DNA from 4 places in the Yersinia alsatica genome. Region 4 is predicted to be linked to each of the others. Evidence: predicted binding sites of a transcription regulator. Region 4 holds the regulator's gene; each other region holds the start of a gene.

Region 1 (7,841 bases), 330 kb from region 4:
TCACCGTCTGGAATAGCGAACACTTTTACGCCAAGTTGCTGCATTTCGGCGATGATACCGTCATGGCGCGGCTTTGCCAGCGTGATAACGGTTAAATCGGTCAAGGGTTTATTCATCTTGATGGCGATATTGCGCAAATTGAGTTCTAGTGGCAGGTTAAGATCAATAGCCCCTTTTGCGCCGGGGCCAACCACCAGTTTTTCCATATACATATCCGGCGCATGTAAAAATGTGCCTTTGTCTCCCACTGCCAATACGGCCAGTGCATTGGCTTGCCCCATGGCGGTCATGCGAGTGCCTTCAATGGGGTCAACCGCGATATCAACAGCATCGCCTTGACCAGTACCGACATGCTCACCGATAAACAGCATCGGCGCTTCATCGATCTCACCTTCACCAATAACAATCTGCCCATCAATATTCACTTGATTAAGCATAATACGCATGGCTCGTACAGCCGCGCCGTCGGCAGCATTTTTATCGCCCCGACCCAGCCACTTATAACCTGCCAGCGCGGCAGCTTCAGTGACACGGGAAAACTCGATGGCTAATTCACGTTTCATGGTTAGACCTGTTGATTGCACAATGGAAGAACGGGATATGAGCGGGAATTCTAACACATTGAAGAATGAGCAGAGGGGATCACGAATAAAAAACGCGCCATCGGGGGGTGATGGCGCGTTAGCGGTAAAAGAGACGTTCAGTACAAAACAGGCGAACTGTTACTCGTCGTGCTCTTCCCATGCTTGGGCGCGAGCCACTGCTTTCTTCCAGCCTTTGTAGCGCACGTCACGTTCCGTGGTTTCGATCCCTGGGCGGAATTCGCGCTCAATGGTGGCTTTGCTTTGTACTTCGTCCAGATCATTCCAGAAACCTGTCGCTAGGCCCGCAAGGAATGCGGCACCCAACGCGGTGCTTTCACGCACTGCTGGGCGCTCAACACGAGTCCCCAGAATATCGGCCTGGAACTGCATCAGGAAGTTGTTCGCTACCGCACCACCGTCAACACGCAGTGCCTTCAGGCGTTCGCCGGAATCTGCTTGCATCGCATCCAATACATCACGAGTTTGATAAGCAATGGACTCAAGTGTTGCACGGATAATATGGTTGCTGTTCACACCACGGGTCAGGCCAAAAATAGCGCCACGGGCATACGGGTCCCAATATGGAGCACCCAGACCGGTGAAGGCTGGCACTACATATACGCCATTGCTGTCTTTAACTTTGGTGGCGAAATATTCAGAGTCGAATGAGTCGCTGATCAGTTTCAGTTCATCGCGCAGCCATTGGATAGATGCCCCGCCAATAAACACGGCACCTTCCAGTGCATAGTTCACTTCGCCGCGAGGGCCACAGGCGATGGTGGTTAAGAGGCCATTTTTGGATTGAACCACTTCAGTCCCGGTGTTCATTAACAAGAAGCAGCCAGTACCGTAAGTGTTTTTCGCCATCCCCGGTTGTACACACAACTGGCCGAACAGCGCTGCTTGTTGGTCACCAGCGATACCGGCGATTGGAATACGTGTACCGCCTTTACCACCAATGTTGGTTTGGCCGTAAATCTCAGAAGAGGGGCGAACTTCAGGCAGCATGGAGCGCGGAATATTCAGCGCTTTCAGCATGCGCTCATCCCACTCTTTGGTGCGGATATTAAACATCATGGTGCGTGATGCGTTGGTGTAATCCGTTACGTGTACACGGCCCTGTGTCATGTTCCACACCAGCCAAGTGTCTACGGTACCAAACAGCAACTCACCGCGCTCAGCACGGTCACGTGCACCCTCTACATTATCGAGAATCCATTTAACTTTGGTGCCAGAGAAGTAAGGGTCAACCACCAATCCGGTGTTATGGCGGATATACTCTTCCAGCCCCTCTTTTTTCAGCTTTTCGCAGATTTCAGCGGTACGACGGCATTGCCAGACAATCGCGTTATACACCGGCTTGCCGGTCGCTTTATCCCAAACAATGGTCGTTTCACGTTGGTTGGTAATACCGATACCGGCGATTTCATCAGAACTGATACCGGCTTTGGCCAGCACTTCGACCAGTGTTGAGCTTTGGGTTGCCCAGATTTCCATCGGGTCATGCTCAACCCAACCGGCTTTCGGGTAAATTTGGGTGAATTCGCGCTGAGAAACACTCACGATATTAGCATCATGGTCCAGCACTACAGCTCTGGAACTGGTGGTTCCTTGGTCAAGCGCGACAATATATTTCTTTTGAGTAGTATTTTCAGTTGTCATAATTAGCCTACTTTTAAGTTGCCGTTTATACCCGCCATCTTTCCCGTTGCTGGTGTGCTGGCTGTATTTGTTCACCCGACTGACTGATTAAGCTCATCCGAGTTCCCTCATTTGCCGCCTTCCTGCACCATGAAATCTATCGGGCATATTTATTAAGTATCTATTATTTACGCTTTGCGTTCTGTGGTCGTTACCGTGGTTTCATCATCATCGATAACACACACATCACATGGCAAATGGCGGCCAATCAGAGCTCGATAGCCGAATGCACCGACCAGTGCGCCGACGATAGGCCCAAAGATAGGTACTAAGAAGTAAGGAATATCACGCCCGCCAGTGAAGGCGATTTCGCCCCAGCCTGCGAAATAAGCAAAGAGTTTTGGACCAAAATCACGCGCTGGGTTTAAGGCGAACCCGGTTAGTGGCCCCATTGAACCACCGATAACGGCGATCAGAATACCAATAAGCAGCGGTGCCAGTGGGCCGCGTGGGATACCGTTACCATCGTCAGTCAGCGCCAGAATCAGGCACATCAAAATAGCGGTAATAACGGTTTCAACCAGGAAAGCCTGGAAAACAGAAATATGTGGATTTGGATAAGTAGAGAAAATACCGGCCAGATTCAGACTCTCAACGCTGCCGCGAGCTATCTGATGAGTTTGTTCAAAATCGACGAACAGGTTGTAGTAGAGGCCGTACACTAATGCCGCCGCACAAAATGCACCTGCAATCTGCGCCACAATGTAGGGGATAACTTTCCGGCGATCGAAACAAGCAAATAACCACAATGCAATGGTCACCGCCGGATTCAGGTGAGCACCTGAAATTGCTGCTGTTAGGTAGATGGCCATGGCAACACCCAGGCCCCAAATGATACTAATTTCCCACTGCCCAAAACTGGCGCCTGCCAACTTTAACGCAGCAACACAGCCCACACCAAAAAAGATGAGTAGAGCTGTACCGAGAAATTCCGCGATACATTGGCCCTTCAAGGTCGAACTAGCGGTTTGGCTCATAGTAGATGTCCTAGAGACAGAGATTTATAGGGTATTTCTTATTTTTGCCCTTCGGACTGCGAAGGGAGTGATGTAAATTTATCGTTAACGAGCACAAACGAGAAATAGCGAAATCAAAATGTGTGTGGTGTGTCATAAAAATGAGCGATTTCGCGTTATTCGCGGCTGTTAAGGGACTTTGAAAGTGTGATCAGACCAGTGCTTTCTTTCTCAGTTGTTAAGGGCATGTATAACTTTACAGGATTGGTTATTAGAGTTTTTCAGTTTTTACTGATAGTTCCTGACACGAAATTGCTACAGAGTGTGGTTTGGACCGGTATGGCGCTAGACAGGGGGGGGCTGGCTACATACAATCGCTTTACAAGGTCATCGTTTTTATTAAGCTGCGCCGCCTCTCTTGAGGGACGCGCTAAAACCTGCGCTTGTTACCTGTTCGATAGACCAATAGTTCGACAAACAAAGCGCGATAAGTATTCACAGCAGTTTCATTCGCTAGTGGCTGTTTTGATTAATACAATCACTGAAGCTAAGCATGATGACTGCGACCAAGAGATGTACGCCTTGCTACCATAAGGGGACCGAAGAATGTCATTTGAAGTATTTGAGAAATTGGAAGTTAAAGTTCAGCAGGCGATTGATACCATCACTCTGTTACAGATGGAAATTGAAGAGCTGAAAGAGAAAAATAACACCCTGTCCCAAGAAGTTCAGGAAGCAGCAGGTGGCCGTGAAGCGCTGGTGCGCGAAAATGAGCAACTGAAGCAAGAGCAGCATGTCTGGCAGGATCGTCTGCGGGCTTTGTTGGGAAAGATGGAAGAAGTCTGATTTCTTATACCCTTCATACTTGAAGCCGCAGGGTTGTTAGCTGCACATACTCATCCGAATCACTTACTTGAGTAAGCTCATCGGTATGAGTATGTTTGCTGCCTACCTGCAACTCCAATTACTTTGGCTATATAATAACGTTCTGTTATTTAAAGAAATTTGTAATGTAGTGATTTCAAGTGATTCTTACTTAGGGTAAAAAGCAGAAGGGCGATATCAATATCGCCCTTTCTTATTAGTCAGTTAGATAGATATTATTCAATATCCAAAGGTTCTTCTGACAGAATAATGCCCGTGTTGTCTGCGTATAAATGGTCACCAGAGAAGAACGTCACACCGCCAAAGTTAACGCGGATATCACTCTCACCAATGCCTTCATCAGCAGCACCCACTGGGATTGCGGCCATGGCCTGAATGCCGATATCCAACTCGGCCAGTTCATCAACCTGGCGGACAGCACCGTAAACCACAATGCCTTCCCACTCGTTTTTCAATGCCAGATCGGCCAATTCAGCATTAATTAATGCACGGCGCACTGAACCGCCGCCATCGACGACTAAAACACGGCCTAGACCATTTTCTTCGAGCAGGTCAAACAACAAGCCGTTATCTTCGAAACATTTTACAGTGGTTATCTTGCCACCAAATGAAGTACGTCCGCCAAAATTGGAGAACAGTGGTTCTACCACATTTACCTCTTCATGATAGATATCACAGAGATCGGAAGTATCATATTTCATAGGATTAACGTCTGGTTGCGGCTGGGATGTTAAGTATATCCCTTTCTGGCTACTGTTGGCAAAATCATCAATTGTTAAATTTCTCCGAGCTGACTTTATTGCCAGTCGCCCGGAGAATGAAGGAGGCAGGATTAACTGAGTATCAGGCCGACAGCAAACAGGATATTGGTCAGTAAAGCGGCTTTAACCATATGCTCGAGCATTGGGCGCATACCCGCAGCCGTAGGTTCACGCAGCACAAATAGGGCATGTTTGACCAGCAGTGGAACGGCCAGAATAAAAATCCACCCTTTCCAGGTATGTAGATTCAGCATGCTGAATAGTGCCAGACAGAAGATAGCTGCGGCGATTAACAGGGCATGGTAATAACGGGCAACGACCGGACCTAAACGCACTGCCAGTGTATTTTTACCATTGACTGCGTCGTTTTCGATATCGCGCAAATTATTAATATTTAAAACGGCAGTAGCCAGTAAACCACAGGCGGTGGCAGGGAGCATAACGATGCTGTCAAAGTGCCCGGCCTGAAGATAGTAAGTCCCGGCAACACTCAACCAGCCAAAGAATACCAATACGGAAATATCACCCAACCCCATGTAACCATAGGGTTTGCTACCCACGGTATAGGTGATTGCCGCCACAATAGCCATCAGCCCCAGCAGTAAAAAGCCTAAAACATCGCTGGGTTTCTCACAGGCCACGGCGATCAGCGCAATGCCAGAAATGACAGTTAGGCTAACAGTGATGATTAGTGCGACTTTCATCTGGTGGCGAGTAATCATCCCTTTTTGCATGCCACGTAGTGGCCCGATACGCTCTTCGGTATCACTGCCCTTAATGGCATCGCCATAATCATTGGCAAGGTTTGACAGAATTTGCAGCAAGCCAGCAGTTAATAGGGCGAGCAATGCGACTGCGGGCTTAAAACTATCGAGCCAGACAGCCAGAGCTGAACCGGTAACGATAGAGGCAAAAGCCAGGGGCAGGGTTCGTGGCCGCAGGCTTTCCAGCCAAGCCTGGGTCTGGCTGGTGTTGGTTGATTGGCTCATTTTCCGCTTCATTTTATTATATACCCTTAGTTCTTGAAGCCGCAGGGGGCTAGCTCATCAGTGGCTGCCTACCCGCAACTCCAATGACTTTGGGTCTTAGGAGTCTGGTTCGCCCATTATCGGCGAGTTACAAAAATCATACGATAAAAATAACAGTGGGAGGCGATGCCTCCCACTCAATATTATTTTGGCGAACCATTTTATCCAGCATAGGCTTATAAAGCGAATTATAGGATAAAACGACTCAGATCTTCATCTGCTACCAACTCGTCCAGATGCTTACCAACATATTCAGCATCAATAGTAATGGATTGACCATTACTTTCGCTGGCGTCATAAGAGATATCTTCCATCAGACGTTCCAGTACGGTGTGCAAGCGGCGAGCACCAATGTTTTCGGTACGCTCGTTAACCTGCCATGCCGCTTCCGCGATTTTACGGATACCTTCGCGGGAGAACTCAACGGTCACCCCTTCAGTCGCCATCAATGCTTTGTACTGCTCGGTCAGTGAGGCACTCGGCTCAGTCAGAATGCGCTCGAAATCATCGGTAGTCAGCGCCTGTAATTCTACCCGGATTGGCAAGCGGCCTTGCAGTTCCGGGATAAGGTCTGACGGGCTAGAGACCTGGAATGCGCCGGAAGCAATAAACAGGATATGGTCAGTTTTTACCATGCCGTGTTTGGTTGATACCGTGCACCCTTCTACCAGTGGCAGCAAGTCGCGCTGTACCCCTTCGCGGGACACATCCGGACCTGAAGTCTGGCCGCGTTTACAGATTTTATCAATTTCATCGATGAACACGATCCCGTGTTGCTCAACCGCATCAATCGCCTGCTGTTTCAGCTCTTCAGGATTAACCAGCTTCGCGCCTTCTTCCTCAATCAGCAGTTTGAATGCATCTTTGATTTTGATTTTACGCGGTTTTTGCTTCTGACCAGCAATATTCTGGAACATGGATTGCAACTGGTTAGTCATCTCTTCCATGCCCGGAGGTGCCATGATTTCAACACCTACTGGTGCGGCAGCCAGATCGATTTCAATCTCTTTGTCATCCAGTTGACCTTCGCGCAGTTTCTTGCGGAAAGCCTGACGGGTAGCGGATGGCTCTTGAGTTTCATCTGGCTGGCCCCAGTTATTCTTGGCCGGCGGGATCAGCACATCCAGAATGCGCTCTTCAGCTAATTCTTCAGCCCGATACCGCATTTTTTCAATTGATTGATGGCGAACCATTTTCACCGCTGCATCGGTCAGATCGCGGATAATAGAATCCACTTCTTTACCAACATAGCCAACTTCGGTGAACTTGGTAGCTTCAACTTTGATGAACGGTGCATTAGCCAGTTTAGCCAAGCGGCGGGCAATTTCAGTTTTACCCACACCGGTTGGACCGATCATCAGAATGTTTTTCGGGGTAACTTCATGACGCAGCTCTTCGTTAAGCTGCATCCGACGCCAGCGGTTACGCAGGGCAATTGCCACTGCACGTTTAGCTTTATCCTGACCGATGATGTAGCTATCAAGTTCGCTGACGATTTCGCGTGGGGTCATTTCAGACATGTCACTCTATCCTTACGCTTTGTATGTTAATAACGTTTAGTACGTTAATTCTTCAATGGTTTGGAAGCGGTTGGTATAGATACAAATATCCCCCGCAATGCTCAGAGATTTCTCAACGATATCTCGGGCACCCAGCTCGGTATTTTCTAGCAGTGCACGCGCCGCAGATTGGGCGTAAGGCCCGCCAGAACCGATAGCAATCAAATCATCTTCAGGCTGCACCACATCACCATTACCGGTGATGATAAGAGAGGCAGTTTCGTCAGCCACAGCTAACAGTGCCTCAAGCTTGCGTAGCATGCGGTCAGTTCGCCAATCTTTGGCTAACTCGACGGCAGCTTTGGTCAGATGGCCCTGGTGCATCTCCAGTTTGCGCTCAAACAGCTCAAACAGCGTAAAGGCATCA
Region 2 (7,841 bases), 200 kb from region 4:
GCCAACCAGCATAAATAAGCCGCCAAATATCCGGTTCAGTAATTTCATTTGATGTGGTGATTTAATCCAGCCAGCAATTCGTGTGGCAAGAGTGGCGTAGCCAATCATCACGATGATATCGACAATCACACTGGTACAGCCGAGAATCAGATATTGCGCCACTTGTGGTTGATGCGGCAGCACAAATTGCGGGAATAATGCGGCCAGGAACACAATGCTTTTCGGGTTGGTCAGGTTAACAAATACCGCGCGTTTAAAGAGTTTGCGCCGAGGCATACTGTTGGCTAATGCATGCAGATCCAGCGCACCGGCGGCACGCCATTGCTGGATACCGAGCCAGATTAGGTAAGCCGCGCCGAGCCATTTTAATATTTCAAATGCCAATAGCGATTGTGAAATCAGTGCGCCAAGGCCGACACCAACCAGCACAATATGTACCGCTAACCCAAGCTGTAATCCGCAAATTGAGGCAACCACCCCACGGGTACCATGGCTGATAGCGGTACTCATGGTGTTAATGGCACCAGAGCCGGGGGACAGACTGAGGATAAGTGTTGTCAGCAAATAAGTTAACCACCAGTCTAAGGTCATCGGCAAAGCTCCCGGAATGCGCAAATTTATGCCACAATACTCTATTGCTAATAGTTGTGCTATGGCTCACAGAATGACTATTTGTTCACTGAACAGCGAGCGACGTTATGCCGTTAGATAATCATATGACTAGCTGGTTGACCCGTGAAGAGCAGTTTGCTGCCTTTGTTAACGGCCCATTGCTAGATTTCTGGCAGCAGCGCGATGAAGACGAGTTTATGGGAGTCGATAATATTCCTATCCGCTATGTCCGCTTTTGTGCCCCGCAACATACTCGTGTAGTGGTTGTGGTGCCCGGCCGCATTGAAAGTTACGTTAAATATCCTGAAGTGGCCTATGATCTTTTCCAGCAAGGCTATGATGTTATTGTGCTGGATCATCGTGGGCAGGGTAAATCCGGGCGCATGCTTGAGGATCACAATCGCGGCCATGTGATCAAATTCGATGATTATATTGAGGATTTTGCGCAGTTAGTGCAGCGTGAAATCACGAATAGCCGTTATCAGCAGCGTTTTGCTTTGGCCCATTCCATGGGCGGCGCCATTCTGACGCGTTTTCTGGCCAGAGAACCTAACGCCTTTGATGCTGTTGCACTTTGTGCGCCGATGTTTGGTATTCATTTGCCGATGCCGGGTTGGCTGGCCCACCGGATTGTCGATTGGGCCGAAGGGCACCAAAAGTTGCGGGATTATTACGCTATCGGAACTGGTCAGTGGCGGCCATTGCCCTATCTGGTCAATATGCTGACCCACAGTCGCGAGCGCTATCGCCGCTATTTGCGTCAATATGCTGATACGCCGGAAATCCGAGTCGGCGGGCCAACATATCACTGGATCCGTGAAAGTCTGCTGGTGGGGGAGCAAATTATCGCCGAAGCAGACAAAATCACCACGCCGGTTCTGCTATTGCAGGCCAGTGAGGATCGGGTAGTCCATAACCCGGCCCACAATGCTTTTTCTCAGGCTATGACTCTGGCGGGGCACCCTTGCGAAGGGGGGCAACCTATGGTCATTCAAGGGGCACGCCATGAGATCCTGTTCGAGCAGGACCAGCTGCGTGCCGAGGCGCTAAGCGCCATATTGCGTTTTTTTGCGCAACCTCACCCTTCTTGCAGCATAAAACAATCAGTCGGCCATTAGACCCCGACGTCACCAGAGGTTAGAACATACCGCTATGTATCATGTTGTTGCTTCCGATTTAGATGGCACCTTACTGTCACCCGACCACATCCTGACGCCGTATGCCAAAGAAACACTTAAGTTGCTGACGCAACGTGATGTGCACTTTGTATTTGCAACTGGCCGCCATCATATCGATGTGGCGCAGATCCGCGATAGCCTGGAGATCAGTGCCTTTATGATCACCTCCAATGGCGCGCGTGTGCACAACACCGCAGGGGAACTGATTTTCAGCCATAACCTTGATGCTGATATCGCCCGTGATTTGTACAATATTGAACACCATAATCCGGATATCTTAACCAACGTCTATTTGAACGATGAATGGTATATGAACCGTGAAAGCCCGGCGCAGAAAGAGTTTTTCCGTGAATCTGTGTTCAACTACCAAGTGTTCGAACCCGCTTTGCTGCCGACCGAAGGGGTGTGTAAGGTCTATTTCACTTGCGAAGATCACGACAAATTATTGATTTTAGAAGAAGCCATCAATGCACGTTGGGGCGATCGGGTTAATGTCAGTTTCTCCTTCCCAACTTGCCTGGAAGTGATGGGTGGCGGTGTCTCTAAGGGCCATGCACTTGAACAAGTTGCCAAGATCATTGGTTATTCACTGAAAGAATGTATCGCGTTTGGTGATGGGATGAATGACTTGGAAATGCTGTCCATGTCTGGCAAAGGCTGCATCATGCGTGATGCTCATCAGCGCCTGAAAGATATGTTGCCGAATCTGGAAGTGATTGGCTCGAATGTTGATGATGCGGTGCCGCACTATCTGCGCAAAATGTTTTTAGGTACTGATAAGTAACTGACTTTTCATTTATGAGAAAAAATGGCGCACTTAATTATCAGTGCGCCATTTTCTTATTCTCGTTAATGTCAGGCCATCAACTTATTGATGCTGCCCCTGTTTTTGCAGGAACTGCACGCCTTTATCTGGGAAGTCAGTAAACACCCCGTCAACTTGCGCCTGATTGTAAATAATATCGAACAGCTGATTAACGTCAGTGGCGTATTTAGGCAGCTTGTCAGCACGGATGGTGTACGGATGAACCATCATATTGCTGGCATGAGCTTCTTTCACCATATTGGTCAGCTTGATGTTATCTGGCGTGGAGCTTTCGACAACCAGCATATGGTAGTCAGGGCCAATGCCGTCAGCATATTGCGCGACTTGCTTCATTGCGCCTGGCTTGAACATCCAGTCGTAACTGTAATTAACCCATTTGCCATCAGGTTTTTGCTCGTAGGTTTCGTTCCAGTCGGTATAGGCCACCAGTTGAACCAATTTCAGGTCCATGCCCATCTTCGGTTCCAGCACATTTTTGATACGTTTTAATTCATTCGCATCAAAGCATTGCAGATAAACTTTGTCAGCTTTGGTGGTGTAACCATACTGCTTGAGCACTTCCAACACCTTGGTGGAAATATCTTTCCCTTCTTGCTGATGGAACCAAGGCGCTTTGATTTCAGGGTAGATACCGATATTTTTACCGGTCGAATGATTCAGCCCCTGAACGAATTCAATCTCTTCCTGGAAGGTATGTACCCGGAAGTCAGATTTGCCCATCGGGAAACGACCCGGGAAGCTCTGCACTTTTTTACCATCTTTACCAATATCAAAGCCTTCGGTAAATTTCAGTGACTTGATTTCCGGCAGCGTAAAGTCAATGGCGTAATAGCGGCCATCTTTACGAGCGCGATCCGGGAAGCGCTCGGCAACATCCGTCACCCGATCCAGATAATGATCATGCAGAACCACTAGCTCATTATCTTTGGTCATCACCAGATCTTGTTCAAGATAATCAGCACCCTGCGCATAAGCCATAGCTTTGGCTGGCAGTGTGTGTTCAGGCAAATAGCCACTGGCGCCACGATGCGCGATCACGACTTTGTCTGCTGAAGGTTTGGTGACTGTGGATTTGTCCGAGGAAGATGACTCTGCCGCGTGCGCCATACCCGCTACCGAAGATGCCAAAATGATGCTCGCTGCCAGGGTTTTTATATGAATTAGCATTGATTGTGCTCCATTTACTCGTAATCTTTCAAGACGCAGCTGCGTTGGTTGCTCTTATTCACTCGAATCACTTACTGATGTAAGCTCATCGGGATTCATTCGTTTGCCGCCTTCCTGCATCTTGAAATCTATTGGGTAGAGAATGAAGGCTGTGGCGCTATACATCCATAGATAACGACACAGCCTATAGAACAACTTAACTAGCCAGACTTATAAGTCTTGCTTTCTCGCCATCTCTTCGTGATGTTTTTTCTCACTAAACATCACCACGAGCAGCAACAGCACAGCCAAGATGCTGCCGCCAATCATCACCATAAAGCCACCGTCCCAACCGAAGTAGTCAACGGTATAACCTACGATGGCACTGGCTGCGACCGAGCCGCCCAGATAACCGAACAGACCGGTGAAGCCTGCCGCGGTACCTGCTGCTTTTTTCGGTGCTAATTCAAGGGCATGTAAGCCAATCAACATCACCGGGCCATAAATCAGGAAGCCGATAGTGATCATACAAGCCATATCGATACCTGGATTACCGACCGGGTTCAGCCAGTAAATAATGGTGGCGATAGTCACTAACGTCATAAAGAACACACCGGTGGCACCACGGTTGCCTTTAAACACTTTGTCGGACATCCAACCGCACAGCAGCGTCCCTGGAATACCAGCGTATTCATACAGGAAATAAGCCCATGACGATTTATCCAGTGCGAAGTGTTTCACTTCTTTCAGGTAGGTCGGTGACCAGTCGAGGATGCCGTAACGCAACAAATAAACAAAAACGTTAGCAATGGCGATATACCACAGCAATTTATTCGGGAACACATACTGCATGAAGATTTGCTTGGCGGTTAGCTCTTCTTCTGCTTCTTTGCTGTAGTCATCTGGATAGTCGTTTTTGTACTCTTCAATTGGCGGTAAGCCCACGGATTGAGGAGTATCACGCATCAGACCAAAGACAATTAATGCCACTAAAATGGCACCGAAAGCTGGCATGTATAGCGCCGCTTTCCAGTCGTTAAACCAAGCCATCCCGAGGAGGAACAGCAATGGTGGCAAACCACCACCCACGTTATGGGCGCAGTTCCAGACAGAAACAATCCCGCCACGTTCTTTCTTCGACCACCAGTGCACCATGGTACGGCCACATGGCGGCCACCCCATACCCTGGAACCAGCCGCACAAGAACAGTAGTACGAACATTACGGCGATACTGGATGTTGCCCAGGGTACAAAGCCCATAAACAGCATCACGGCCGCAGAGAGAATCAAACCGGCGGAGAGGAATACTCGCGGGTTGGAACGGTCAGAAACCGAACCCATGATGAACTTTGAGAAACCGTAAGCGATTGAAATACCGGATAATGCGAAGCCGAGATCCCCGCGAGAGAATCCTTGTTCGATCAAATACGGCATGGCCAGAGTAAAGTTTTTACGTACCAGATAGTAGGCAGCGTAACCGAAGAAGATACCCATGAAGATTTGCCAGCGTAAGCGGCGGTAGGTGGGATCAACCTGGTCTGCGGGAAGCCGTGCCACATGTGGCGCGGGCTTAAAAATACTCAACATGAGTGCCTCCGATGGCTTTTTTGTTGTTTTTGACTCCGGTATAGCCTGGTATCTATCCGGTAGTTAAACGGCGTCCGGTAGCTAAACAGCGAAGCTACTGTCGTTTATGTTCCATAACGAGCGCCATGCTAGATAAATTCTTGCTACTTATCTGTGAGTGATGGCGCATTTGTTACAGTTATATGAAAGCGGCGGCAATTTTGAGCGATTGGTTAACATTTTGAAACCTGTAATCATAAATTACCTGTGACTTTGATCACAATCATGGTTTTTAAACACCATTCTGTTTTCGTTTTTCGTTCGTTTTTGTTCCTTATCAAACAATAACCATAAAGACTGTGGCTCAATAGACTCATAACTAGCCGCCAGACGGCTGTCTGATAATGTGGGGTCTTTCATGACGAACAGTTCTCCTTACACAGAAACGGATGTCATCATCATTGGTGGTGGCGCAACCGGGGCGGGGATCGCCCGAGACTGCGCCCGGCGCGGTTTGGCTTGTACATTGCTGGAAAGGCATGACATTGCCACCGGGGCTACCGGCCGTAACCATGGCTTATTACACAGTGGTGCGCGCTATGCCGTAACTGATAGTGAGTCCGCCCGTGAATGTATTGAAGAAAACCGAATTCTGAAACGTATTGCCCGCCATTGTATTGAGCAAACGGATGGTTTGTTTATCACCTTGCCGGAAGACTCTCTGGATTATCAGGAGCAATTTATTGCCCGCTGTCAGGAAGCTGGAATAGCAGCGCAAGCTATTGATCCGAAACAGGCTTTGCGCCTAGAGCCCGCCGTCAATCCCTCACTCATCGCTGCGGTTCGAGTCCCGGACGGTACTGTTGACCCCTTCCGCTTAACCGCTGCCAATATGCTGGATGCTCGTGAGCATGGCGCTAATGTATTGACTTATCATGAGGTTATTGGGTTATTACGCCAGGGGGATCGCGTCACAGGTGTGCGCGTTTTCGATCATAAGAATCAGCGACAATATGATATTCATGCACAGATCGTGGTAAATGCTGCCGGGATCTGGGGGCAACATATTGCGGAATACGCCGATCTGCGGATCCGCATGTTCCCAGCCAAAGGTGCACTGCTGATCCTGGGCCATCGGATCAATAACATGGTGATCAACCGCTGCCGTAAACCGGCGGATGCCGACATTCTGGTGCCGGGCGATACCATCTCACTGATCGGCACCACCTCCACACATATTGAATACGATCAGATAGATAACATGGTTGTCACGCCACAAGAGGTGGACACCTTAATTCGCGAAGGATCAAAATTATCACCACAACTGGCGCAAACGCGCATTTTACGCGCATATGCTGGGGTTAGACCTTTGGTTGCCAGTGATGATGACCCTTCGGGGCGAAATGTCAGCCGTGGCATTGTACTGCTGGACCACGCCAGCCGGGATGGGTTGGAGGGCTTCATTACCATCACCGGCGGTAAATTGATGACTTACCGGCTGATGGCACAATGGGCGACAGACAAAGTCTGTGAAAAGCTTGGCGTGACGGCAGCCTGTACCACAGCGCAAGAACCACTGCCCGGTTCACAGCAGTCAGCAGAACAGACTCTCAGCAAAGTGATTTCCTTGCCAGCCAGTATTCGCGGCTCGGCGGTTTATCGCCATGGCGACCGCGCGACACAATTGCTGGCGGGTAATCGTCTGGATAACAGCTTGGTGTGTGAGTGTGAGGCGGTGACGGCCGGTGAAGTTCGCTATGCCATTGAATCTCTTTCAGTTAATAACCTATTGGATTTGCGCCGCCGCACTCGTGTTGGTATGGGCACCTGTCAGGGGGAGCTTTGTGCTTGCCGGGCGGCAGGTTTACTCAGCCGTTTTAAGGTGACGACACCGCAACAATCCCGTGAACAGCTGGTGCAATTCCTTAATGAGCGCTGGAAAGGTGTGCGCCCGATAGCTTGGGGTGATGCTTTACGGGAAAGTGAGTTTACTCATTGGGTTTATCAAGGGCTTTGCGGTCTGGATGATACCTCGCGTGCGGCCAATCTTCAGGAGAAACCAGATGAAATTTGATGTGATTATCATCGGTGGTGGGTTAGCGGGGCTGGCCTGCGGTATTCGTCTGGCTGAGCAAGGTAAATATTGTGCCATCGTCAGCGCCGGTCAAAATGCGCTGCACTTTTCCTCCGGTTCCTTGGATCTATTGGCAAAATTACCGGACGGGCGGGCGGTTAGCCAACCCCTCAGCGCGCTTGAAGCATTAGCTGAATTAGCGCCGGAACATCCTTACAGCAAGATGGGGCAAATCGGGCAGGTGGGGGAACTGGCGCAACAAGCGGAATCCCTATTACAACGATGCGGTTTAGAGCTGGTCGGCAGTGCGGCTAAAAACCATTTACGCCTTACCCCATTGGGCAGTTGCCGCCCCACTTGGCTCAGCCCGGTGGATATCCCGGTCGCGCCACTGGAAGGCCCACTGCCGTGGCACAAAGTCGCGGTGATTGGTATTGAG
Region 3 (7,841 bases), 170 kb from region 4:
ACCGTTGTAAAGAATGTCTAGCGTAATATCAGCTTTACTAACAAATACCTGACCTGGATGTGCGCGGACAATATTCACCGGTAACTGAATATTCATGTCCAGATCACTGCGATTATTATGTGTCCGAACAAAGAAACGGTCTTGATAGCGGGGAATAGGTATGGCGTAAAGGCCACCGCCGGTTATTGGATTCCCTTCTGCGTTGAAGCTGTAGGGAGTGCCTGATAATTCAGGTGTTTTGATCAGCAATGCTGAGCCACTATAGCTACTGCGCCCTAACGCCGCCCCTTGTGGACTGATGGCTACCATACCGCTATAGCTAATACCGCCGTTGGCTATCTTGTTATCTACCCCCATTCGGGCCGAAATATCTCCACGACTGCCGCTACGTTGGGCAAAAGTACCGATGCCATTAGATTTCCCACTGGTGCTGCCACTGATACCCAAAGAACTGGTGCCATGGTTATCGGTAAATTCTTTTTGATAATTGGCACTGGTGCTTAGTTGTTGTCGGGTATAGGCGCTGTTGATGCTGGCGCTACTTTGACGCAGAGACAGCGTGGTATTTATAAACACCCCGTAGTTGTTTTGGCTATGCCATTGCCCACCTTTTTGTGCGCCAACGGACAGATTTAAGCCAAATTGCGGTTGTCGCCAGTTCCAACTGCTTTGAATACGATGCTGTTGGTTATTCTTATACTGATTGAATTGGTAACTGAGCTGAGTTGGTCCAACGCGACGGCTATAAGAAGCTGAAGTACTGCCGGAACTTGGTGCGTATATTGATATATCCGGCGTTTGATAGCGCGCAACAGATAGATATCCCACCGTAGAATTGCCGCCATTTAGGCGCAGATAACCGCCACTACGTTTCTCTCCAGACATCACACCTAAAGTCGGGGTGATATTAAGAGAGGATATACCTAATGGATGCGATATGTTCCCTTCGGCTGCCCAGTGGCGCGCATCATCAGCCAGTAGCGAGATATTGGTTTGAATATTTTGTATGGCCATGCTGCGGCCAAATTGTGCCAGATGGTGAGGTTTATTTTTGTCTCTTTTTGCACTTTTACCCATGGTCAGGAACCAACCATGATTAGTTTGTGTGCCGATATTACTGATGGTTTGGCTTTCCTGACTGACAACGCGACCAGTATGGTCCACAAGGCGAATATCAATATTGTAGTAACCACCGGGGAGCCGGTTATAATCAATTTCGTTGCGGCCCAATTGTGCGGGAATACGGCGGATCAATTGGTTATCACGGTAGATTTCATAATCACCATCAACAGTGGCATATAACACTAAGCTGCCCGCCGAGGGCTTATCCAGCGCTAAATAGCTCTGGCTACCTAAGGTGATAAATTGGTCTAATGCTGGATTGATCAGGGTATGAATACTACCCGCGCTGTTATCGAGATTATTTTGTTTACCCGTCCGTAAATAGAGGGCTTGGAAGTTCTTTTGTAGATACCAACTGCCCATCCCGATTTGTGTTTGCTGTTGGTACTGTGATTGGCCTGCGAACGGGTAATGGTTCTTGGTGCGAACGCTGTTATAAAACCACTGCACAAAACCATAAGATTGCAGGGGTAGCCCAAGATAACCCTGCCCACGGGCAGACATGGCACTGTAGTTTCTTGCGGTCATACGTACGTCAAAAGATTGGTTATGAACTAAGCCCCAAGTCGTAACCGGCATCAAATAGCGGCTATTGTTATTGGTGATAGTGACAACGTTATTCACCTTATCCAACATGACGCGATGGTTTGACAAAATATAGTCGCAGCCATTTTCACATTGCAAATAAGGAATTTGAGGTAAAATCTGTTCTAATAATGCAATTGAAGGCTCATCAATGTGGTTATTACGGTATTGCTGCGGGTCGAAGCTTAATGCATTCTTACTTTCTGAGAAAAATATTGGGCCAGGTAATGCTTTACCATCGAATATACCAAGCAATTGCAGTGTTTTATGCTCGTCAATAGCTGAAAAACCCGCAGGAACTAAATGCTCAATAGTGATATTTTGCGCATATATTGAATTGGATGTTTGTAGTAATAGAATAAATAAGAGTGCCGGCCTGGCTATTATAGTGTTTTCCATTGAATTATATTCCACTATTAATGATTTAATTTTTTTATAGAGGCATATTTCCCCGACGAATATATTTATTTGTGCTAATGGTTTTCATTAAACCACTATGTTATATATTGAAGTCAAAGGGTAATACAGTCAGGAAGTTAGCCTCCTGACTGTATAGGTTAATTAAACAGGCATGTACTATGTATGATTAAACTCCAGCCTCAATACTAAGCTTTAGAGTTCCAGAATAAACTTCATTTTCTTTAGCATTATCTGGTTGTTCGGCTGTTATATTGAGCGTGTCTTCGAACTTATTAGCAGCCAAATCAAACTTCTGCGCCTGATCGATAGTTAATGTTTTACCTGCAAGTTTCACCGTCACGCTCTTAAATTCTTTATTATCCCCACTGGTTTTTTCTTGTAGAATAAGCCCATCTTTGTATGTGATATTAATAGAATCCCCTGTATTACTTTCTATGCTAATACGCTCCTCGAATGTATGTTCTTTGTCAGCAGAATTATACTTCAACTCTAAATTATCGTTCCCAAACGGAGCGCCTTCACTGTTTAAAATGATAATCTCACCATTAATTGTTGCACTGACGGGGATGTCTTTTTCTATCGGAGCAGCATAAGCAGCCATGCTACCGACTAATGTTGCCATAGTTATAATAGATAATAGAGTCTTTTTCATCGTGGATACCTAATAGTCCTTTGTATAAAATTCTATTCAGAATGAATAGCCGTTATTTCCTCTAGCGGTTCTTGTGGGTTATATTATCGACGATAACGAGGGCGTTAATACAGTCTTATTAATATCGAGCCTCACAAGGCGAAGAGACAGTAACATGTCAGATAAAGGTGGTTCAATAATGATTCAACCAATTTAAGGAAAGAAAATTAAATTGGCTGGGGTAATTAAATAAATTCCTAATTGATACTTTAATTTTTATTATATCGTTGGATAAACCTTATTTTAGCGGTCAATGAATTTAGCAGAAATACTAATTATATTCGTTACTCGTCGTGGCATTAAAAGCTAATTTCGTTTCTGTTCTGATTTCTTTGTCATTTTTCTGTCACGTGAAGGTTATATTTCTGTCATGAAATGGTGTCATGTTTGCTTTCGAACAAAAACTGATTTATTTCGCTCACCAGCAGCAATTCATTGAAGTGAGCCATACAGATTTATTCAGGGGCTAGATATGTTTAACAATACTATTCGTAAAACGTCGATTTGTATCGCGCTTACCTTGGCATTCAGTGCCAATGCAATGGCTGTCACTGAGATTCCTTTCTGGCATTCAATGGAAGGGGAGTTAGGTAAAGAGGTCGATTCATTAGCGGATCGTTTTAACCAGTCACATACCGATTATAAGATTGTACCGGTCTATAAAGGTAACTACGAACAGAGCTTGGCCGCAGGTATTGCTGCTTTCCGTTCAGGAAAAGCCCCCGCTATTTTACAAGTTTATGAAGTCGGTACCGCGACAATGATGGCCAGTAAAGCTATCAAGCCGGTATTCCAGGTGTTTAAAGATGCGGATATCAATTTTAACGAATCCGTCTTTGTGCCAACAGTGGCAGGTTATTACACTGATGCCAAAACTGGGCACTTATTATCGCAGCCATTTAATAGCTCCACGCCGGTGCTGTATTACAATAAAGATGCTTTCAAGAAAGCGGGCTTGAACCCTGACCAACCGCCTAAAACCTGGCAAGAACTGGCGGAAGATACCGCTAAGTTACGCGCTGCTGGCTCAAGCTGTGGTTACGCCAGCGGCTGGCAGGGTTGGATTCAAATTGAAAACTTCAGTGCCTGGCATGGTCAGCCGATTGCCAGCCGCAATAATGGTTTTGATGGCATCGATGCGGTGCTGGAGTTCAATAAGCCATTGCAGGTTAAGCATATTCAGTTGCTGTCAGATATGAACAAGAAAGGTGATTTCACCTATTTTGGCCGCAAAGATGAATCAACCGCCAAGTTCTATAATGGCGACTGTGCGATTACCACCGCCTCTTCTGGTTCACTGGCCGATATTCGTCATTATGCCAAGTTCAACTATGGCGTCGGCATGATGCCTTACGACGCAGATGCTAAAAATGCCCCACAAAACGCCATTATTGGTGGTGCAAGTTTGTGGGTGATGGATGGCAAAGACAAAGATACCTATAAAGGCGTGGCGGAATTCCTGCAATATCTGGCTCAACCGGAAATTGCTGCTGAATGGCACCAAAAAACCGGTTACCTGCCGATTACTACTGCAGCTTACGAGTTGACCAAACAGCAAGGCTTCTATGATAAGAATCCGGGCGCTGATGTTGCCACTCGTCAAATGCTGAATAAACCGCCATTGCCTTATACCAAAGGCTTGCGTCTGGGCAATATGCCACAGATTCGTACCGTGGTAGATGAAGAGCTGGAAGGAGTGTGGACGGGTAAGAAAACACCTCAGGAAGCTTTGGATACCGCAGTGAAGCGGGGTGATGTGTTGCTACGTCGCTTCGAGCAAGCGAATAAATAACGTTATTTGGCTATTTTATTTGCCAGTTTGGGCTTGCGGTCTGCGCAGCCAAACTGGCTGTGCCTGTAATGCCAAATAGTGTTGTGCAGTCATCAGCATTTAGTTCGATAAACGGTTAACTCTATGTCATCTTCCCGTCCCGGTTTCTCCTGTAGTTGGTTGCCTTATTTGTTGGTATTACCCCAACTGGCAATCACCGCGGTTTTCTTCCTATGGCCTGCCGGTGAAGCATTGTGGTATTCGGTGCAAACACTGGACCCCTTCGGCCTCTCTAGCCAATTTGTCGGGCTGAGTAACTTTATTCAGCTATTTCAGGATGAATACTATTTAGCTTCCTTTTACACCACGCTGATTTTTAGCTCTTTGGTGGCGGGGATCGGTTTGGTTGTATCGCTATTTCTGGCGGCCATGGTGGATTACGTCCTGCGTGGCAGCCGTATCTATCAGACGTTAATGATTTTACCTTATGCTGTGGCCCCTGCGGTGGCGGCGGTATTGTGGATTTTTCTGTTCAATCCAGGGTTAGGACTGATAACTCACTTCCTCGGCACCCTGGGTTACACCTGGAATCATGCTCAAAATAGCGGGCAGGCAATGTTTCTGGTGGTGCTGGCTTCCGTGTGGAAGCAGATCAGTTATAACTTCTTATTTTTCCTCGCAGCACTGCAATCCATCCCGCGCTCTTTGGTCGAGGCCGCTGCTATTGATGGCGCTGGGCCAGTGCGTCGCTTCTTCAATTTAGTGTTGCCGCTGATTTCTCCGGTGAGTTTTTTCCTGCTGGTGGTGAATTTGGTGTATGCCTTCTTTGATACTTTCCCGGTCATTGATGCAGCGACAGGGGGAGGCCCGGTACAGGCAACTACGACTCTGATTTATAAAATTTACCGTGAAGGTTTTGCCGGGCTGGACTTATCCAGTTCTGCTGCCCAGTCGGTGGTGCTGATGTTGCTGGTGATTGGCCTGACGGTTATCCAGTTCCGTTTTGTTGAGCGTAAGGTGCGTTACCAATGATTGAGAATCGTCGCGGGCTGGATATTTTCTGTCATGTCATGCTGATTATCGGCGTGCTGCTGATCCTGTTCCCGCTGTATGTGGCTTTTGTGGCGGCGTCGTTGGATGACACGCAGGTTTTTCAGGTGCCAATGACTCTGATACCTGGCCCTCATTTATGGCAGAACATTAGCCATATTTGGCACGCCGGTGTGGGCAACAACAGCGCCCCTTTTGGATTGATGCTGTTTAACAGTTTTGTGATGGCTTTGGCGATTACCATCGGCAAAATCACGGTATCGATGCTATCGGCCTATGCCATCGTTTACTTCCGTTTTCCGCTGCGAAATCTATTTTTCTGGTTAATTTTCCTCACCTTGATGTTGCCGGTAGAAGTGCGAATTTTCCCGACTATTCAGGTGATTGCGAACCTGAATATGCTAGACAGCTACACCGGCTTGACGTTGCCACTCATGGCATCCGCCACCGCCACTTTCTTATTCCGCCAATTCTTTATGACTCTGCCGGATGAGTTGTTGGAAGCAGCCCGTATTGATGGCGCTGGTGCTATGCGCTTTTTCTGGGACATCGTTTTGCCGCTGTCAAAAACCAATTTGGCGGCGCTGTTTGTTATCACTTTTATCTATGGTTGGAACCAATATCTCTGGCCAATTCTGATTACCAGCGATGCCTCTATGGGGACGGCGGTAGCAGGGATAAGAAGCATGATTTCCACCTCCGGTGCGCCAACACAGTGGAATCAGGTGATGGCGGCGATGATCCTAACGTTAATTCCACCGGTCGCGGTGGTCCTTCTGATGCAGCGCTGGTTTGTACGCGGCCTGGTAGACAGTGAGAAGTAATCTGATATGGCATGTTTAAAGCTTCAGGCAGTAACCAAATCTTATGACGGCGTCACGCCGGTGATTAAACAGATTGATTTAGATGTTGCCGACGGTGAGTTTATCGTCATGGTCGGCCCGTCCGGTTGTGGTAAATCAACACTGCTGCGCATGGTGGCAGGGTTGGAGCGCACCACCAGCGGCGATATCTATATTGATAATCAGCGAGTGACCGATTTGGAACCCAAAGACCGTGGTATCGCCATGGTCTTTCAGAATTACGCGCTGTATCCCCATATGAGTGTGTTTGACAACATGGCTTACGGGCTAAAAATTCGAGGTTTTGGTAAAGAACAGATCCGCCAGCGGGTGGATGAAGCGGCACGTATTTTGGAGCTACAACCACTGCTGAAGCGCAAGCCACGCGAGCTTTCTGGTGGTCAGCGCCAGCGCGTTGCTATGGGCCGGGCTATTGTGCGCGAACCGGCGGTGTTCCTGTTTGATGAGCCACTTTCTAATTTGGATGCCAAATTACGGGTGCAGATGCGCCTTGAACTGCAACAATTGCATCGCCGACTGAAAACTACCAGTTTGTATGTGACTCATGATCAGGTTGAGGCCATGACGCTAGCCCAGCGGGTGATTGTGATGAACAAAGGGATTGCGGAGCAAATTGGCACGCCGAGTGAGGTCTACAAACAGCCGGCTTCACTGTTTGTCGCCAGTTTTATTGGTTCGCCAGCGATGAACCTATTAGCCGGAACGGTTAGCCCAGATGGGCGCGCGTTTATTTTATCTGATGGAATGGCTTTGTCGTTGGAAGTCCCGCGGCCACAATGGGCTTCTCGGCGCTTGACCCTGGGTATCCGTCCAGAGCATATTCAGCAAACAACTTCAGCACTGGGTGTGCCGATGGCGTTATTAACTCTGGAATTACTCGGGGCGGATAATTTGGCGCACGGGCAGTGGGGTGGGCAGAGCATTATTGCTCGGTTATCCCATGAAGAAATGCCAGTGGCGGGCAGTATGCTCTATTTATATCTGCCCTCAGCAGCGCTGCACTTTTTTGATTCAGAAAGCGGATTACGGATGGAATCATGAGTAAAAACTGGCCTTATCCTGCTATTGTTGCCCATCGTGGGGGCGGCTCATTGGCACCAGAAAATACCTTGGCAGCCATTGATGTCGGCGCCAGTCACGGTCATAAGATGATCGAGTTTGACGCAAAATTATCGCAAGACGGCCAGATATTTCTGCTCCATGACGATACGTTGGAGCGAACCAGTAATGGCTGGGGCGTCGCCGGGGATTTACCTTGGGAAAAGCTGATTCAACTGGATGCGGGTGATTGGTATAGCACCACATTTCGAGGTGAGCGCTTACCTCTGCTCTCTGACGT
Region 4 (7,841 bases):
TTTCGGCTAACTGCTGTTCCAGTTGCTTTAGCTGCTGTTGCTGACTAATTAACTGTTGCTGCTGTTTATCGTGCTGTGTCTGAACTTGCTGCGCTAGAGGGGATAATGCCGCTAATTGCTGTCGCACTGCCCGCTGTTGCTGGAGTTCACTCAACTGGTGGCGTAACTGTGCCGAGGGGTGCAACTGCTCAAGTGCCGATAGTTGTTGCTGGATGCTGCTTGCTTGCAAGTTGGCTTGCACTAATGCCGCTTGCTGCTGTTTATCCTGCTCGTTCAGTGTGGCAGTTTGCTGTTGCAAGTTGTTGAGCAACGTAACCAGTTGCTGTAACTGTTGCTCGCTTTCAACGGATTGTTGTTGCTGTATATGTAACTGACGGAATTGCTCACGCCACAAAGGTAGATTTTTTTCCCAATGTTGATGGTGAGCATTAATATGTGCATATTCAGCCAGTTGTTGCAGGCGTTGATGGGTTTGTTGCAGTTGCCGCTCATTGAGTTCTAGCTGTTGTTTACTTTGTTGCTCTTTACCTCGCAGTTGCTGTAGCTGTGTCGCAAGCTGCGCCAAGAGATGCTGTTGCTGGGTAATAAGGTTATCCAGTGGCACCACTTTTTGTTCAATTAGTGTTTCTTGCTCATGCTGTTTGGTAGCTTGCTGCTGGCGAGCTAAGTTGGCTTGCTCCAGTGCTTCAGCCAGCGGGGTAAGTTGCGCCTGAAGTTGTTGCTGTTGTTGGGCCAGAGTAGTGACACGCAGTTGTATTTGTTGCAAATCTTGCTGGCTGCGTGAACATTCTCGCAGCAAAGGACGTAGTTTTTCTGCGGGCTCACTACGGGCCAGTCGTTGCAACTCCGGCTGAGCCTGTTGGTATTCTTGCTCAATGAGTTTTTGCTGTTGCTGAAATTCCAGCAGATTTTTTTGCTGCTGCTGCCAACCGACTAGCCAGTTTATCTGTTTCTGATTGGTTTGTTGCTCTGAGGTGAGTTGCTTTTCTTGTTCGCCAAGAGCATCAATTTGTTGCGCCACAGCCAGGCGCTGCTCTTCATTCAGCAGTTCAATGCCACTGGCACGCTGATGTAAAGCATCCAGCGAGATCTTAGCCTGCTTATGTTGCTCAAATACATGCTCAGATAGCCGCCCATAGATGTCGGTGCCGGTTAACTCTTCTAATAATTCCGCACGATCATTGGCATCAGCATTGAGGAACGCAGCAAATTGCCCCTGCGACAGCATCATGGATTTGGTAAAACGGCCAAAATCCAGCCCAGTGATTGCCGCCACCATATCCAATTTGTCACGTACTTTATCCGCCAGAATTTTGCCGTCTTCGCAGAGCGCCAATTCAACTTTAGGGGCTTGCAGATTCCCTTCTGGGCTATTTTTAGCGCGGCGCTGGCTCCAGAATGCGCGGTAGCGGGTGCCTTTTACCTCAAACTCAACTTCGGCCAGTGACTCCGCTGTATGGCGGGTCATTAATTCATTCTGGCTGGGCGTGACATTCAGCCGTGGAGTCTGGTGGTACAACGCAAGACAAATTGCATCCAACAGTGTGGTTTTACCGGCGCCAGTGGGGCCAGTGATCGCGAATAATCCGTTGCTGGCAAACGGCTCAGCGGTGAAATCTATCTTCCACTCGCCTTGCAGAGAGTTAATGTTTTTCAGACGCAGGCTTAAAATTCTCATATAGATTGCTCCTCTGCGGCATCTTTGCCTTGCGTTACGTCTTCAATAACTTGATGAAACATTTGGCGCATACGCTGTTGGCGCGGCTCGGCTAAATCGGCCTCCAGTGCCAGTCTGCGCTCAAATACATCAGACACACTCAGCTCATTGAGGGTCTCTTTTTCTTGCCGGTCTATTCCGATATTGCGTTGCTCTTTACTGCGGCGTAATAACACCACTTCAACTGGGAGTTCCGCAGTTAGTGCTTGAATTCGTCTTTGGATATCAGTGAGATAGTCTTGAGTGGCAACCTCGATATCCAACCATACCGGTAAACCTTGGTGGTCAGCGAATTTAGCCAACTGTTGCTCTATCTGCGGTAAATCACCTTTGACTAGCTGCATTGGCTGAAATTGTGGAATAAACAGTGGGGTAACTGACGACAATGTTTGTTGCGTAAATTCCACCAGATAGACGCTTTTCTCCTTGCTTAACTCATCAAAACTCAAGGCGATTGGCGAGCCGCTGTAACGAATATGTTCAGTTTTGGCCACTTGCTGAGCACGATGGATATGACCCAAAGCAATATAATCCGCAGGAGGGAAAGCTTGCGCCGGGAAAGCATCCAATGTGCCGATATAAATATCGCGAACCGAGTCACTGGTCGTCACACCAACAGTAGTCAGGTGCCCGGTGGCGATAATCGGTAAGGGTAAATTTAGCTCGGAACGCCGTTCAACAGCTCGCTGATATAGCGCCTGATAGTGAGCCGCGATTGCTTCTTGCAATGCCAGTTGCTTTTGCCCGCCAGATTCACCTGCCTGACTGGTCACTAAATCACGGGGTCGTAGAAAAGGAATGGCGCACAGCAGTGCTGCGGGCTGGTGCTGGCGGTCTTTCAGAATAATGATTTGCTGATCCAGATGGCTGCTGGCACAGGAAATTACAGTGGTATTTAGATAGGAAAGCAAACCCCGTGATTCATTCAGTGTTGAGACTGAATCGTGGTTCCCCCCCAGCACCACCAACTGGCAGCCAGTGGGTTGGAGCTCGACCACAAAACGATTATAAAGCTCGCGGGCATAACTGGGAGGCGAGCCAGTATCAAATATGTCACCGGCAACGATTAGCGCATCCACCTGATTATCTTCAATTTGCTCAATAAGCCAATGCAAAAAAGCCTGATGTTCAGCAGCACGGCTTTTGGTGAAGAAATGTTGGCCTAAATGCCAGTCAGAGGTGTGAATAATGCGCATAAAACTCCCGCTATGGCAGGTTATCTTTCATAGAATGGCGCTGATTATAAACGCTGTTTGCGGGATGTCGCGGCTAAAAAGAAGCTATGGGAGAAATCTCCGAGAAGCTTCGCAAATTTGAGTGCTGTATTTTGCAATTAACATGAAATTTATCACTATGCTTATTGCTTATGATAGCGTGATGTTTTTCATAAAAATGTCACAAAACTGACGCATAATGGCTCGCGACATAACATAGTGACCACTAACTTACTGGCAGGGTTGATGATGGCAAGACGCATACTTGTGGTGGAAGATGAAGCACCAATCCGTGAGATGGTGTGCTTTGTGTTGGAACAGAATGGTTACCAACCGTTAGAAGCCGAAGATTATGACAGCGCGGTAACGCGTTTGTCGGAGCCTTTCCCTGATTTAGTGCTGTTGGACTGGATGTTGCCCGGTGGCTCAGGTATTCAGTTTATTAAGCATATGAAACGCGAAGCGCTGACTCGAGATATTCCAGTAATGATGTTGACTGCCCGTGGTGAAGAAGAAGACCGAGTGCGTGGTTTGGAAGTGGGTGCCGATGATTATATTACCAAGCCTTTTTCGCCAAAAGAGCTGGTGGCGCGCATTAAAGCGGTTATGCGCCGGATCTCACCAATGGCTGTAGAGGAAGTGATTGAAATGCAAGGATTGAGCCTTGACCCTTCCTCGCACCGGGTGATGGCCAATGAACAGGCGCTTGATATGGGGCCAACCGAATTTAAACTGCTGCACTTCTTTATGACCCATCCTGAGCGGGTATACAGCCGTGAGCAGTTGCTTAATTATGTCTGGGGCACTAACGTTTATGTAGAAGATCGCACGGTTGACGTGCATATTCGTCGGTTACGTAAGGCGCTTGAAGTTAATGGTCATGACAGAATGGTACAAACCGTCCGGGGAACTGGATATCGTTTCTCAACGCGCTACTGAGTTTTCAGTGCCGGAGAATTCGTTGTGTTAGAACGTTTATCGTGGAAAACGCTGGCTCTAGAGCTGGCTCTTTTTTGTCTGCCTGCATTATTGTTAGGTGCCTTTATCGGCTACCTTCCTTGGCTATTACTGGTTTCAGTAGTAGCGGCACTGGTCTGGAATTTCTATAACCAACTCAAATTATCTCACTGGCTGTGGTTAGACCGCAGCATGACTCCCCCCGCCGGGCGCTGGAGCTGGGAGCCTTTATTTTACGGCTTATACCAGATGCAGTTGCGAAATCGTCGGCGTCGGCGGGAATTAGCCTTGCTTATCAAACGTTTCCGCAGTGGTGCAGAATCATTACCTGATGCGGTGGTGATTACCACCATTGACGGCAATATTTTCTGGTGTAATGGATTGGCCCAGCAACTGTTGGGGTTCCGTTGGCCGGAAGATAATGGTCAGCATATTCTCAACTTATTGCGCTACCCGGAATTTAGCCAATATCTGCAACAACAAGAGTTTTCTCGCCCCCTGACCCTGCAATTGAATAATGGTTATTACGTTGAGTTCCGTGTGATGCCTTATTCTGAAGGGCAATTACTTATGGTCGCCCGAGATGTTACCCAAATGCGCCAGTTGGAAGGTGCTCGCCGTAACTTTTTTGCTAATGTCAGCCATGAACTGCGTACCCCACTGACAGTGTTGCAGGGGTATCTGGAAATGATGCATGACCAAGAGTTGGCTGGCCCATTACGTGAAAAAGCCTTAGGGACGATGCAGGAACAAACCAAGCGGATGGATGGGTTGGTAAAACAACTATTGACGCTATCACGAATTGAAGCCGCACCTAATGTGGATCTAAATGAGCAGGTGGATATTCCCCGCATGCTGAAGATGCTACAGCATGAGGTTCAGGCATTGAGTAATGGGCGTCATGAGATTACGTTTCGAATTAATGAGCAACTGAAGGTCTTCGGCAATGAAGACCAATTGCGCAGTGCGGTTTCTAACTTGGTCTATAACGCAGTCAACCACACACCTGAAGGGACTAAAATTGAGGTGTGTTGGCAGCAAACGCCGCAGGGTGCACAGTTTCAGGTTAGTGATAATGGGCCGGGTATTGGTCCTGAGCATGTTCCGCGCCTTACTGAACGCTTCTATCGGGTGGATAAAGCACGTTCAAGGCAGACTGGCGGCAGTGGGTTAGGGTTGGCCATTGTGAAGCATGCATTGAGCCACCACGATGCCCGTCTGGATGTGATGAGTGAAATCGGTTTGGGGACGCGATTTATTTTTACCTTGCCGAATCGGTTGATTGTTCCGACGGTTTTAACCGAGAATGCAGTCAAATCCTAAGACGGCACGGATACTAAATTGATGAGATGGGGAAAACTGGCGCTATTGAATGCTATGCTGTGGTTTAGCTATGGCGTTTTAGCGCAACCGACGGCGCTAGCGCCTGTGGCGAGCGGGCTGCCATCATCGTCGATTTCTGCCAGTCATACATTATCCGGTAATCTTTCCAGTGTCGGCTCTGACACTTTGGCCAATCTGATGTCTTTGTGGGCCGAAGATTTCAATCATCATTACCCCGGCGTTAATTTGCAAATACAGGCGGCGGGTTCCTCTACGGCTCCTGCGGCATTGGCTGCGGGGGCCGCCCAACTTGGCCCGATGAGTCGGTCAATGAAAGCGGCTGAAATTAATGCATTTACCCAGCGTTATGGTTATCCCCCCCTTGCCATACCTGTTGCCGTTGATGCATTAGTGGTGTTTGTTCATCGAGACAACCCATTGAATAAAATAACGTTGCCTCAGCTTGATGCTATTTTCTCGCAGAATCGCCGCTGTGGGGAGCCTCATCGCATTGTTCGTTTTGGTGAGTTGGGATTGGGGGGACGCTGGACGGATCGTTCACTGCAACGCTATAGCCGAAATTCAGCCTCGGGAACCTATGGTTTCTTCAAGCACCGAGTATTGTGTGATGGTGATTTTGTTAATAATGTCAATGAATTGCCCGGTTCTGCATCCGTTGTGCAAGCCGTGGCTGGTTCATTAAATGGCATTGGCTATGCCAGCATTGGTTTTCGTAACAGTGGGGTTAAACCGCTGGCATTGGCGGTGAATGGTCAGGATTTTGTGATGCCAACCGCTGAAAACGTCAAAGACGGTAACTATCCGTTGGCGCGTTATTTGTACATCTATATTAATAAAGCGCCGGGCCAACCGCTGGAACCTTTAACCGCAGCCTTTCTTGAGCGTGTTTTATCACCCGAAGGGCAACAACGGGTCACTCACGATGGTTATTTGCCATTGCCCCCCGAGGTGCTTAGCCATACCCGAAAAGAGCTAGGTTTTGCTGATTAAAATGTTAATGGGTGGCTATAAATGATACAAATCATATGGCGTGTATTTCTCTAAATCTGGCATGATTGACTGGTTTGAAAAGATTGTCTGGATGAAGACTCTGCTTTTGTGATCCTGACTTGCCTTTCTCCGCTATAAACGGTCTACTTACCGCCGTTGTTGGCCTATTCCACCTGCAAATAACTTCAAAAACACTGCATACTGACGAAATAGATTGCTTATTAACCGCCGGAGTTTGCGTTTATCAGAGCTTTATATCGTTTCGATCACATCGGAAAGGCCACAACGTAGAACTTTTTCTTTTGGTCATTTAACTAGGCAACACACACCACTATGAGTCATCGTTTATCGTCTAAAGATATTATGGCATTAGGTTTTATGACCTTTGCCTTATTCGTTGGAGCTGGCAACATCATCTTCCCACCGATGGTTGGTTTACAATCGGGTGAACATGTTTGGTGGGCTGCTTTGGGCTTCCTGATTACTGCGGTTGGATTACCGGTGATTACCGTTATCGCACTGGCTCGTGTGGGCGGCGGTATCGATGCCCTGAGTACGCCAATTGGCCGTGGTGCGGGTCTGGTTCTGGCTACCGTCTGTTATCTGGCTGTCGGACCCCTGTTTGCGATCCCGCGTACCGCCACTGTTTCCTTCGAAGTGGGTATTGCACCTTTGACCGGTGATGGCCCGCTGCCGCTGTTTATCTATAGCGTGGTTTACTTCGCGCTAGTTATTGGAATTTCGCTGTATCCGGGGCGTTTACTGGATACCGTCGGGCATATTTTGGCCCCGCTGAAAATTTTGGCGCTGGCTATTTTGGGTATTGCCGCCTTGATTTGGCCTGCTGGCCCGTTGATTCCGGCAACTGATGCTTACCAACAAGTGCCATTTTCCTCAGGTTTCGTTAATGGCTATTTGACCATGGATACCTTAGGTGCTCTGGTCTTCGGGATAGTTATCGTCAATGCCGCGCGTTCACGTGGTGTTGTATCCCCGAGGCTGTTGACGCGCTATACCATCTGGGCGGGCTTAATTGCCGGTGTGGGTTTGACACTGGTTTACCTGAGCTTGTTTAAGTTGGGTTCTGGCAGTGGCAGCCTGACACCTGATGCCCAAAACGGTGCCGTGGTATTGCATACTTATGTTCAGCATACTTTCGGTGGCTTGGGGAGCGTGTTCCTGGCAGCGCTGATTTTCATCGCCTGTATGGTCACTGCGGTTGGCCTGACTTGCGCCTGTGCTGAATTCTTTGCTCAATACCTGCCATTGTCATACCGGACGCTGGTCTTTATCCTCGGTATCTTCTCAATGATGGTATCGAATCTGGGGCTGAGTCATCTGATTCAGATCTCTATCCCAGTGCTGACGGCGATTTATCCACCTTGTATTGTGCTGGTACTGATGAGTTTCACCTTGCGTTGGTGGCATCACGCCTCACGTATTGTGGCGCCAGTCATGTTGGTCAGCTTGCTGTTTGGTATTCTGGATGCGGTAAAAGCGTCCACATTCGCGCATTTCCTGCCGGAGTGGACCCAGCATCTACCATTGGCTGAACAAGGTCTGGCATGGTTATCGCCTTCACTGCTGGTATTCGTCGTCGTAGGGTTGTACGATCGGCT

The links. The regulator PhoB, encoded in region 4, activates phosphate uptake and scavenging genes when phosphate is short. The targets are predictions, from matches to a motif close to CTGTCATAAAACTGNCNNAT.
Positions count from the first base shown of each region.
Region 1: N0H69_RS21430 (MIP/aquaporin family protein) is a predicted target of PhoB. The motif match lies at 3,392-3,411, and genes of this name have one in related genera.
Region 2: glpT (glycerol-3-phosphate transporter) is a predicted target of PhoB. The motif match lies at 5,519-5,538, and genes of this name have one in related genera.
Region 3: ugpB (sn-glycerol-3-phosphate ABC transporter substrate-binding protein UgpB) is a predicted target of PhoB. The motif match lies at 3,151-3,170, and genes of this name have one in related genera.

Region 1 is NZ_CP104006.1:4,738,238-4,746,078, reverse strand. It holds gene glpX (class II fructose-bisphosphatase) at 1-563, opposite strand, end outside; gene glpK (glycerol kinase GlpK) at 723-2,246, opposite strand; gene N0H69_RS21430 (MIP/aquaporin family protein) at 2,414-3,262, opposite strand; gene zapB (septal ring assembly protein ZapB) at 3,848-4,087, shown strand; gene rraA (ribonuclease E activity regulator RraA) at 4,342-4,827, opposite strand; gene N0H69_RS21415 (1,4-dihydroxy-2-naphthoate polyprenyltransferase) at 4,959-5,876, opposite strand; gene hslU (ATP-dependent protease ATPase subunit HslU) at 6,104-7,435, opposite strand; gene hslV (ATP-dependent protease subunit HslV) at 7,472-7,841, opposite strand, start outside.
Region 2 is NZ_CP104006.1:4,608,016-4,615,856, reverse strand. It holds gene rhtB (homoserine/homoserine lactone efflux protein) at 1-591, opposite strand, end outside; gene pldB (lysophospholipase L2) at 699-1,730, shown strand; gene yigL (sugar/pyridoxal phosphate phosphatase YigL) at 1,765-2,574, shown strand; gene glpQ (glycerophosphodiester phosphodiesterase) at 2,659-3,783, opposite strand; gene glpT (glycerol-3-phosphate transporter) at 3,994-5,349, opposite strand; gene N0H69_RS20855 (hypothetical protein) at 5,590-5,748, opposite strand; gene glpA (anaerobic glycerol-3-phosphate dehydrogenase subunit A) at 5,747-7,402, shown strand; gene glpB (glycerol-3-phosphate dehydrogenase subunit GlpB) at 7,392-7,841, shown strand, end outside.
Region 3 is NZ_CP104006.1:4,577,204-4,585,044, reverse strand. It holds gene N0H69_RS20720 (TcfC E-set like domain-containing protein) at 1-2,106, opposite strand, end outside; gene N0H69_RS20715 (CS1 type fimbrial major subunit) at 2,294-2,779, opposite strand; gene ugpB (sn-glycerol-3-phosphate ABC transporter substrate-binding protein UgpB) at 3,291-4,610, shown strand; gene ugpA (sn-glycerol-3-phosphate ABC transporter permease UgpA) at 4,734-5,621, shown strand; gene ugpE (sn-glycerol-3-phosphate ABC transporter permease UgpE) at 5,618-6,463, shown strand; gene N0H69_RS20695 (sn-glycerol-3-phosphate import ATP-binding protein UgpC) at 6,470-7,543, shown strand; gene ugpQ (glycerophosphodiester phosphodiesterase) at 7,540-7,841, shown strand, end outside.
Region 4 is NZ_CP104006.1:4,403,464-4,411,304, reverse strand. It holds gene N0H69_RS19960 (AAA family ATPase) at 1-1,678, opposite strand, end outside; gene sbcD (exonuclease subunit SbcD) at 1,675-2,913, opposite strand; gene phoB (phosphate response regulator transcription factor PhoB) at 3,181-3,870, shown strand; gene phoR (phosphate regulon sensor histidine kinase PhoR) at 3,895-5,211, shown strand; gene N0H69_RS19940 (PstS family phosphate ABC transporter substrate-binding protein) at 5,233-6,222, shown strand; gene brnQ (branched-chain amino acid transport system II carrier protein) at 6,556-7,841, shown strand, end outside.